Regions from separate parts of the Micromonospora sp. NPDC049645 genome, predicted to be linked through region 2. Evidence: riboswitches for the same ligand, from Rfam matches in the RefSeq annotation. Region 2 holds a riboswitch; the other holds the start of a gene.
The links. A riboswitch is a leader RNA that binds a small molecule or an ion and turns the genes downstream of it on or off. The one in region 2 is predicted to bind S-adenosylmethionine.

Region 1: linked by a shared signal. The riboswitch ahead of AB0J33_RS13345 (ABC transporter substrate-binding protein) and the one ahead of thrC (threonine synthase) in region 2 are both predicted to bind S-adenosylmethionine.

The regions. Positions count from the first base shown of each region.
Region 1 is NZ_JBFAOI010000004.1:398,388-403,858, forward strand. It holds gene AB0J33_RS13330 (Na+/H+ antiporter) at 1-660, shown strand, start outside; gene AB0J33_RS13335 (amino acid ABC transporter ATP-binding protein) at 683-1,429, opposite strand; gene AB0J33_RS13340 (amino acid ABC transporter permease) at 1,426-2,199, opposite strand; gene AB0J33_RS13345 (ABC transporter substrate-binding protein) at 2,239-3,138, opposite strand; SAM riboswitch class IV at 3,412-3,523, opposite strand; gene AB0J33_RS13350 (amino acid transporter) at 3,610-5,471, opposite strand, start outside.
Region 2 is NZ_JBFAOI010000003.1:374,838-380,308, forward strand. It holds gene paaN (phenylacetic acid degradation protein PaaN) at 1-1,151, opposite strand, end outside; gene AB0J33_RS10305 (GNAT family N-acetyltransferase) at 1,302-2,321, opposite strand; gene thrC (threonine synthase) at 2,629-3,915, opposite strand; SAM riboswitch class I at 3,926-4,061, opposite strand; gene AB0J33_RS10315 (hypothetical protein) at 4,228-5,471, opposite strand, start outside.

The DNA of each region.
Region 1 (5,471 bases), on a different contig from region 2:
CTGGTCGTCATCTGCACCCGCCTGCTCTTCGTCTATCTGACCGCGCAGGCCGCGAAGCTGCGGCACCGCCGCATCACGGACCCGAGTCAGGGGCCGTCGAGTTGGCGGGTGGGGACCGTGGCGGGCTGGGCCGGCTTCCGGGGTGCGGTGTCGCTCGCCGCCGCCCTGGCCGTTCCGACGGTGACGGTCGCCGGTCGGCCGGTGGTCGAACGCGACCTCATCATCTTCGTCACCGCGCTGGTGATCGTATTGATCATGCTGCTCCAGGGCACCACCCTGCCACTGGTGGTCCGGTGGGCCCGCCTGGCCGGCGACCCGGAACGCGTGGACGAGACCCGGCATGCCCAGCGGCGGGCCACCGAGGCGGGCCTGGCCGCCCTCCCCCAGGTAGCCGCCGAGATCGGAGCCCAGCAGGAGGCGGTGCAGCGGCTGGAGTCCGAGTACCGACGGCACCTGGCGGATGTCGAGGAGGGGTGTGGAAGTAGCGCGGACGAGCGCCGCCTGGAACGCCGGCTGCGCCTCGGGGTGCTCGCCCACAAGCGTCGGGAGATCACCCGACTGCGGGACAACCGGGAGATCGACGACCTCGTGCTGCAGGAACTCCAGGCCGCGCTGGACAACGAGGAGATCCGGCTGCTGGGACGCGGGCCCAACGAGTGAGCCCGCCGCCGAACGGCGCGGCTCAGAGCACCTGGTCGAGGAACCGCCGCAGCCGTGGGTGCTCGGCCCGCTCGAAGATCGCCTCGGGTGGTCCGGCCTCCAGCACCACACCCCGGTCCATGAAGGCGACGGTGTCGGCGACCTGCCGGGCGAAGCCCATCTCGTGGGTGACCACCACCATGGTCATCCCGGCGGCGGACAGGTCGGCCATCACCCCGAGGACACCCTTGACCAGCTCCGGATCGAGCGCCGAGGTCGCCTCGTCGAAGAGCATCACCTCGGGCCGCAGCGCCAACGCCCGGGCGATCGCCACCCGCTGCTGCTGACCGCCGGAGAGCTGCGCCGGTCGGGAGTTCGCCTTGCCGGCCAACCCGACCAGCTCCAACTGGGCGCGGGCGACCGCGTCCGCCTCGTCCTCGCCGAGCTTGCGCAGCCGGCGCAGCGCCAGCGTGACGTTGCGCAGAACGCTCATGTGCGGGAAGAGGTTGAACTGTTGGAACACCATCCCCACCCGCTGCCGCAGCGCGTCCGGGTCGTCGCCCAGCACGGTGCGCCCGTCCAGCAGCACGTCACCGCGGTCCGGCTCGATCAGCCGGTTGACGGTGCGCAGCAGCGTGGACTTGCCCGAGCCGGACGGGCCGATCACGCAGGCCGTCGCACCACGGGGCACCGTGAGGTCGACGCCGCGCAGCACCCGGTTCGGGCCGAAGGCGAGGTGCACGTCGCGTACGTCGAGGCTGACCGAGGTGGTCGTTTCGGTGGTGGTCATCGCCGGTCTCCCCGGGTGGCGGTGGGCAACAGTGCGTCGTCGTCCTCGTCGTCGGGCGCGGTGGCCGGCCGACCGTTGCGCAGCCGCCGGTCGATCCAGTTGACGACGTGCGTCAACGGGACGGTCAGGGCCAGGTAGCAGAGGCCCGCCAGCAACAGCGCCGACTCGTTGCCGGTGGTGGCCGCGTAGTCCTGCCCGATCCGGAACAGTTCCCGCTGGCTGGCCACCAGGCCGAGGAAGTAGACCAGGCTGGAGTCCTTGATCAGCGCGATGAGCTGGTTCACCCAGGCCGGCAACACCCGCCGGACGCCCTGCGGAATGATCACCAGCCGCATCGCGTCGGCCCAGGAGAAACCGAGGGCGCGGGCGCCCTCCAACTGAGCGGCCTCCACCGACTGGATACCCGAGCGGAAGATCTCCCCGATGTACGCGGCGGCGATGAGGGACAGCGCCAGGATGCCCAACGGGTAGGGGTCGGGCCCCCAGACCTGCATGCCCAGCGGGGCCAACCCGACCCCGATCAGCAGGATCGTCGCGGCGGCCGGCAGCCCCCGGAAGACGTCGGTGTAGACCCGCGCCGGCCAGCGCAACCAGCGGCTACGGGAGATCCCGGCGACGGCCAGCAGCAGGCCGAGGACCGAGCCGAGCAGGGCGGCGGAGACCGCCAGGATCAGGGTGTTGGGCAACCCGACGGTCAGCATCTCGGGCAGCGCCTCGCGCATCGCGTCGGCGTCGAAGAAGGTTTCCCACAGGGTGCTCAACGGATCCATCGGTCGCCTCTCCTACCGCCCTGCTCGCTCGTCACCGGCTCAGGACGCGGCCGACGCGGACGCCGACGGAGCCGTCGGCCCTGTCGGCGTGGCCGACGCCCCCGAAACCTTCACCGTGCCGCTGCCCGGCGTGAAGTCCGCCGGGATGGGCCGGCCGGGGTAGTACTGCGCCTGCAACCGGCTCCAGGTGCCATCGGCGATGACCTCGTCGAGGCCCTTGTTCAGCGCCTCGCGCAGCTTGTCGCTGCCCTTGGCCACGGCGTACGCGGTCGGTGCCGGGCTGAGCTGCTTGGCGGCCACGGTGATCTTGCCGTTGCTGTCGGCGGCCGACTTCTCGCCGATCTCCGCCGGGGCGATCCAGGCGTCGGCGGTGCCCGCCTTCAGCTGGTTGATCGCCCCGTTGTAGTCCGGCACCCGCACCGGGTCGAGCTGCTTGCCGGTGGCGTAGTCGTCCTGGACGGTGCCCTGCACCACCACCACCCGCTTGCCGGTGAGCTGGTCGAAGCTGGTGATCGGCGAGCCGGCCGGGACGTCCAGGCCGAAGTAGCCGAAGTCGTAGCCGTTGCCGAAGTCGACGGTCTTCTTGCGCGCCTCGGTGATGGTGATCGAGGAGCTGCCGACGTCGAACTTGTGGTTGTTGACCTGGCTGAGCAGCGCGGAGAAGTCGGTGCCGACGAACTCGACCCGGAGGCCGAGCCTGCCGGCCACGGCGGTCAGCAGGTCGTTGTCGAAGCCGGTGAACTTGCCGTCCTTGAGGTACACGTTCGGTGGGGCGTCGGTCAGGGTGCCGGCCCGCAGCACGCCCGGCTGCGCCAGCCCGTACGGGTTGGCGGTGGCGTCGGACGAGCTGTCGTCGCCGCAGGCGGTGAGGGCGGTGGCGGCCAGGATCGTGGCCGCGCCCAGGGCGGCGGCGCGGGTCAGGGCAGGAAGGAATCGCACGGCTGTCTCCGAAGGGTGGTGTCTCGGCGCGCACGGGCGTGCGCCGCCGACGGCGCGCCCGATGGGCGTACCGGTGGAAAGGAGTGCGGGAAGGGGTGTGCTAGAGCGCGATGCCGCGACAACAGGCGGCGCTGCACATTCGCATCATGTCCACGTGCCGTCGCCGGGTCAGTGCGGGCGAGGGCCAACCGGCGCGGACGTCAACGACGTCGGTCGGTGCGGGGCTGCTGAGGATGCGCATGGTTCTCCCGGGTCTGTGCTGACCTGGGTGCCAGGCCACGCTTGCACCGACGTCGTGCCGGTGCCTGGTCTTCACCCGGGGCACCCCACCGCGGAGGAGGGTTGCCGGCCAGCGAGCCGGGGCTTCGCGCTGGCGCTCATGACCTGCGCCGAGGCTAGCAGCAGGAACGGGTGTGTCGTCCAGTCGTTATGACCACGCTCACCGTCCGCGACGAGCTGACCGCTCGCAGCTCAGCCGGCGTGCACGTGCGGTCGCCGGTGCGGGTCGGGCTCCTGGCGACGCAGGATCTCCCGGGTGACCGAGGCGATGGCGCCCTGCCCGAATGCCAGGTAACGCAGGAAGTTGCGAACCGGGCCGCCCTCGGACCACTCGAAGTAGATGTGTGGACGCCGACCACTGCGGTCACGGATCTCCAGCAGCAGGGCGGCGAGCGCGGTGGGCACCGACGAGCTGGCCAGACTGAGCACCGGGAAACGGCCGTCGAGCACGCTGCCGCGGACCAGCAGCTCGGTTTCGAAGTCGGACGGGTCGGTGACCTTCACCTCGACGAATATCACGTCACCGTCGTCGGGGAAGTCGTTGTCCGCCACGGTCTGGGCCAGCTTGGCGCGGTACTCCGTCTCGTCCCGCCGATCGGGCTCGTGCGCGATGAGGCGGATCCGCCGGCCGGCGCGCTCGTCGATCATCCGGGCCGCCGTGGGATCCAGGTCGACCCGGTCGACGCGCAGTTCGTAGGCCCGCATCAGCCGGGACAGCACCGACACCACGATGATCGCGCTGATGAAACAGATGGCGATCTTGACGCCGTCCGGGCGTTCCACCACGTTCGCCAGCGTGGTGTAGACGAAGATCACCGCGATGACTCCGAACGCGACGCCCCGGCCGCGCTGACGCCGCCGTAGCGTCGCGAGCGTCACCGCCGTCGCGGCCGAGGTGATCAACACCAACACACCGGTGGCGTACGCGCCGCCCTGCGCGTCCACGCTGGCCTCGAAGACGATCGTGATCAGGAACGCCACGGCGGTGAAGACCAGCACCAGCGGCCGGACGGCTCGCGCCCAGGTCGGCGCCATGCCGTACCGGGGGAGGTAGCGCGGCACGAGGTTCAGCAGACCGGCCATCGCCGAGGCGCCCGCGAACCAGAGGATCCCGATGGTGGACAGGTCGTAGACGGTGCCGAACACCTCGCCGAGGTGCGCGTGCGCCAGGTAGGCCAACGCCCGGCCGTTCGCCGGCCCGCCCGGCTTGAACGCCTCGGGTGGGATCAGCACGGTGGTCGTCACGCTGCTGGTGATCAGGAAGACGCTCATGATCAACGCGGCGGTGGTGAGCAGCCGGCGGGCGCCACGGATCCGGCCCAACGGTCGCGCCTCCGAGTCCTGCGGGTCGCCCCGGACGCTCGGCATCACCGCGACCCCGGTCTCGAAGCCGGACAGGCCCAACGCCAGCTTCGGAAAGACCAGCACCGACAGCCCGACCACCAGCCACGGATCGCCGTGCCCGGTGGTCAGCATGGTGGTCCAGTCCCGGACCGCGGTCGGATGCGTCACCACCCGCCACAGCGCGTCGACCACCACCACCGCGTTCAACGTCAGGTAGACCGCGACCAGGACGACGGCGATCCCGATGGCCTCGGTGAATCCCTTGAGGAACACCGCGCCCAGCAGCGACACGAGCAGCAGCGTGACCAGCACCTCGTGCCCCTTGAGTCCGTTCGGCCAGAACGGGTTCTCGTCGATGTGCGCGGTCGCGTCGGCGGCCGAGAGGGTGATGGTGATGATGAAGTCGGTGGCCGCGAAACCCAGCAGCACCAGCACCAGCAACTTGCCCGGCCAGTAGCCGAGCAGACGTACCAGCATCGCGATGGAGCCCTCACCGTGCGGGCTCTCCACCGCCACCCGCCGATAGACCGGCAGCGCGCCCAGCAGGGTCACCAACACCAGCACCAGGGTCGCCACCGGCGACAGCGCCCCGGCGGCCAGCGCCGCGATGCCCGGCTGGTAACCCAGCGTGGAGAAGTAGTCGACACCGGTCAGGCACATCACCTTCCACCACGGGTGGTGCCGGTGCTCCGGCGGGCGCCCGTGCGGCC
Region 2 (5,471 bases):
TCGGCGGTGAGCTTGCCGACCGCGGCGGCGATCCCGCCGGCCACCTCGTCGAAGCTCTTGTGCCCCTGGTCGGTCTCGATGCCCCCGCCGGGGATGAGGATGTTCTGCGAGGTGGTGCACATCTGCCCGCTGTAGAGGGTCAGCGTGAAACCGAGGTTGCGGCACATGCCGGCGAAGTCGTCGGTGGAGTCGATGACGACGGTGTTGAGGCCGGCCTTCTCGGTGTAGACCGACGCCTGCCGGGCGTGCGTCTCCAGCCAGTCGCCGTACTCGGTGGAGCCGGTGAAGTCGACGATCCGGACGGCGCGGTGCAGGGCCAGGTCACTGGCGAGCTTCTCACCGGGCGCCTCGGCCGCCAGCATGATCAGGTTCGGGTCGAAGCCGGCCTCGGCGAGCACCTCCCGGGCGTACTTCACGGTGATGGCCAGCGGCAGCACCGCGCGCGGGTGCGGCTTGACGATCACCGGGTTGCCGGTGACCAGCGAGGCGAACAGCCCGGGGTACGAGTTCCAGGTCGGGAAGGTGTTGCAGCCGATCACCAGCGCCACCCCACGCGGCACCACGTGGAACGTCTTGGTCATCCGCAGCGGGTCACCCTTGCCGGCGGCCTTCTCCCAGCCCGCCGTGCCCGGGTGCCGGGTCATCTCGGCGTACGCGTACGCCAGCGCTTCCAGCGCCCGGTCCAGCGCGTGCGCGCCACCGGCCTGGAAGGCCATCACGAACGCCTGCCCGCTGGTGAACTGCACCGCGTTCGCCAGCTCGAAGATGTGCTTGTGCAGCCGGTCGAGGATCTCCAGGCAGACGCCCACCCGGGCCTGCGGGCCGGCGTCGCGCCACGCCGGCAGCGCGGCGGAGGCGGCGCTGACCAGCTCGCCGGGGCCGGCGTGCGGGTAACGCACCGCCAACTCCACCCCGAACGGGCTCGTCTCGGTGGCGACCCGTGCGCCGCTGCCGGGCTGGTCGAGCGGAAAGTCACCACCGAGGTACGCCTCGAAGGCGGCCTTACCGTCGGCGGCGGCGGTCTCGCCGTACACCCGGGGGCTGGGGGATTCGGGGTAGGCGGACCAGTAGCCCCGCTCCGTGATCGCGGTCAGCGCACGGTTGAGGGTGTCGGCGTGCCTGTCGTACAGGGGCTGCGGGGTCTCCGTCATGCCCGCCATCATGCCTGAGTCAGGTCCGCGAACAGTAGCGCGAATGCCCGGCAGCGACGCATGCCTGAGTCAGGTCCGCGAACAGTAGCGCGAATGCCCGGCAGCGACGCATGCCTGAGTCAGGCCCGCGAACAGTAGCGCCGATACCCGTCAGAGGGTGAGCTGCCAATCGGTCCAGGAGTCCACCGGGCGGAAGCCGAGCTGCTCGTTGATCGCCACCATGTAGCTGTTGCTTGTCGCGTTCCAGGTGTCGATCACCCGTACGGCCGGCTCGTGGGTGAGTAGGTGGTGCAGGTTCTCCGCCTTGGCGATGAGGCCGAGCCGGTGCCCACGATGAGCCGGGTCGACGATGGTGATCTGCTGGAAGGCGTGCCAGTCGGTGCTGGCGCCCACGTCCAGCAGCGTCCAGGCGACCAGCCGGCCGGACGCCTCGTGCCGCATTCCGAGGTGGTAGCGCCGCCGGCCCCGGGCGTCCAGCGCCCGTTCGTTGCCGCGGATGCGCTCGGCGTCCACCTGCTCCGGCTCCCACTGCACGTCACCCATGGGCGCGTCCACCATCAGCCGGCCGTCGAGGTAGGCGATGTCGGCGACGTACTCCTGCGGGGTCGCCCCCTGCCAGCAGACCGACTGGTAGCCCTCGGCTCGCGGACGGGCCTCGGCGAGCGCCGCCCGCAGCGCGATCCGGTCGATCTCACCGACGTGCAGGCGGCGACGCACCTCGGCGAGGGCGGGGTGGGCTCCGGTCGCGGCGGCGAACGCGTCGCCGGCCACGTTGCGGGCGGGTCCGCCGGGCAGCGCGGAGACGGCCATCGCCACGACCCGCTTGCGGCCGTGCTCGCGCAGCAGGCGCACCCCGTACTCGTGCAGGGCCCGGCCGACGCCGCGACGCCGCAGCTCGGGATGCACCAGCAGGTCCGCGGTGGCGTTCTCGGTGTTGTCGAGCTGCGGCAGGTCCAGTTGGAGGTAGCCGGCCGGTACGCCGTCGAGTCGGGCGAGTGCCCAGAGCGACCGGGTGCCGGGCATCGGCGTGTGGAACAGCGCGTCGAAGCGACGCCGACAGGAGGGCGGGAAGTCGGGCAGATCGGCGTCGTTGGCCGCCGACCCGATCCGGTACGCCTCGTCGACCGACGTCCGGTCGGCGCCGTCGAACGACGCGATCGTGATGCTCATGCCGCTGAGGGTGCACCCCGGAAAAGCGATCGGGCCAGCGAATTAACCGCTGGCCCGATCGAACGTGGTCGGGAGGGACACTCGCACAACGCCTCCGGCGTTGGGTCGCAAGAACTTCAAAAGTCTTCGGCGAAATGCCCTCCCGCACGGAGCATCTTGCGCCGTCCGGTTCCTGCCGTCAAGTCCGTAGGGGCGGGTTTTCCACACTCACTGCGAAAAGCCAGTTACCCGGCGGATCCGCCTGGTCCTCCGACCGGGTGGCCGCCCATCCCCCACTCGGAGAGCGGCCGGCGCGCGCCGGGGCGCCTCAGCCGAGCAGGCCGGCGTCGCGGGCGGCGCGCAGCGAGGGCTTGATGTGGTGGGTCGGCCCGACCTGGCCGGCCACCGCGTCGATGGTCTTGAGACCCTCACCGGTGTTGAACACGACGGTCTCGGCCGCCGGGTCGAGCCGACCGGACTCGACCAGCTTGCGCAGCACGGCCACGGTCACCCCACCGGCGGTCTCGGCGAAGACCCCGGTGGTACGGGCCAGATCACGGATGCCCGCCCGGATCTCGTCGTCGTCGACGTACTCCATCCAACCGCCGGTGCGGCGAACCGCCTCCAGGGCGTAGAGGCCGGCGGCCGGGTCGCCGATGTTGAGCGACTTGGCGATGCCGGTGGGCTTGACCGGGATGATCGTGTCGGTCTCGGCGTGCAGGGCGGTAGCGATCGGGTTGCAGCCGGCGGACTGCGCGCCGAAGACCTTCCAGCCACCGGCCGGCGCCTCGACCAGGCCGATCTCCACCAGCTCGGAGAACGCCTTGTCGATCTTGGTGAGCAGCTCGCCGCTGGCCATCGGGATGACCACCTGAGCCGGGATCCGCCAGCCGAGCTGCTCGGCCACCTCGTAGCCGAGGGTCTTGGAACCCTCCGCGTAGTACGGCCGGACGTTCACGTTGACGAACGCGGTGTCCTCGAACTCGTCGGTCTCCACCAACTCGCCGCAGAGCCGGTTGACATCGTCGTACGAGCCGTCGATGGCGACCAGGTCGCCGCCGTAGACGGCAGTGGTGATGACCTTGCCCTGCTCCAGGTCGCTGGGGATGAAGACCACCGACGGTACGCCGGCGCGGGCGGCGTGGGCGGCCACCGAGTTGGCCAGGTTGCCGGTCGACGCGCAGGCGAAGCGGCTGAAGCCGAGCGCCTTGGCGGCGGTGAGCGCCACCGAGACGACCCGGTCCTTGAACGAGTGGGTGGGGTTTGCGCTGTCGTCCTTGACCCACAGCGGCGCGGTGATGCCCAACTCGGCGGCGAGGTGCGGGGCCGCCACCAGCGGGGTCAGCCCCGGGTCGAGGGTCACCCGGCTGGCCGGATCCTGACCGGCGGGCAGCAGGGCGGCGTACCGCCAGATGTTCTGCGGGCCGGCCTCGATCTGCTCCCGGGTGACGGTGGCCAGTGCGGCGAGGTCATAGTCGACTTCCAGCGGACCGAAACACTCGTAACAGGCGTGCTGGGCGGCGAGTGGGTAGCGGGCCGAACAGGCACGGCAGACCAGGGCGCGGGCGGGGCTGGCGGAGGTGTCGATGCCGGATGCGGCGAGCGTCGACGTCATGTCGAGAGTCCTCTCATCTTTCCCCGCATCGCACGGTGCGGCGGGGACGGAATTGGCACCTGCCCCGCGGGTCGCTCAGCGGTGAGCGCGCGGGGTGGTTGCCGGGGCGTCGTCGGGCCGTATCCCTCAGCCCCTCTGGATGAGGTATTCAGTTGTGCCGTCGAGTCTACGCAATACCACGCGGGACGCCCACGGGTGTCCCGCGTGGTGAGCAGTCCCACCAGCCCCGCCACGAACGGACCCACGGGATCCCTGCCGCACGGGCGGCGGTGGCCGGGGCGAGTCGCCTCACCCCGGCCACCAGGTCGTGCGTCAGTTCCCCGGGTAGGGATCTCCGCAGTCGCGGCCGTTGGCGTAACCGGGAACGTTGACGAAGGCGATCGCGTCGTACGCCACGTCAACGGTGCCCTCCGCCTGGGCGACGATGTTGTCGAGCTGGACCTTGGCGCCCGGGTAGAGCCACGTCCACCCCAGCGACACCCACTTGTCCTCCCAGTTCGCGGAGTTCTGGTCGATCGAGCAGACGATCTGGTTGTCGGAGCCACCGGGACCGCCGTCGCCCTGCGAGATGATGTAGTCCACCTGTTCGTTGGCGCCGTGCGAGGGCAGGTGTACGACGATCTCGTAGTCGTCCGACGGCAGGTCGGTCGTCCAGGTGCCCAGCACCCGGTGACGCTTGTACTCCTCGCTGCCCCCGGAGTCACCGTCGTACGAGTGGGTGAACCAGGTGTGCCCCAGATAGCCGGCACCGACCTGGTGCAGGTCCACCTGGCCGTACAGGGCGGCGTTCGAGCCGAAGGGGCTGCCGGTGCGCAGCGTGAACTTGCCACCCCGGGGCTGTGGCGCACACCCCAACCGGTTGAAGCTGGAGTCCCCGTTGCTGTCGTCGATGACTGCGGCGACCGTGCCGATGTCGGCCTTGAACGGTGTGCAGGCGGTCGGATAGACCCGCAACAGCGGTGGCTCGGACGAGAACAGCGGGAACGCCAGTCGCTCCTTGGCGCACTTGGCGGCACACCCGTCGCTCCAACTCGTCGTGCCGTGCCACCAGCAGTTCGAGTTGTCGGACGGGCAGGCGTTGAGGACGTTGGGAGTGCAGTAGTTGACAGTGCCGCAGAACTGGTAGCGACCGGGCAGCTGGAGCTGGTTGTTGGAGTTGGTCCCGAAGGCCGGCGGCAGGTACTTGTCGAACGGTTCGATCCACTGCCACTGCGGCACCTCGGCCCAGCCCATGATCTTCTCCGGGTACGACCAGTCGGCCGGGTGGCTCGCGTCGTCCTTGTCGACCCGGAGGAACGGGTCGCGGGTCGCCTTGTACTGCGGGTTGGCCGGGTTGTTGAACCAGCCGACGCCGTATGGACCGCCGGTGTTCTGGTAGACGCCCGAGTTGTAGCCCCACACGGCCAGGTACCAGTTCTCGATGAAGGCCGGGTTGCCGTTGTTGACCATGGATCCGGTCCGCGCCACCTCCAGCCACTTCGCCTGGAGGATCGCCATGCCGGCGGCGATGTTGGCCTGGTAGTCCATCGCGATGGCCTGTTGCTGGTAATAGTTGT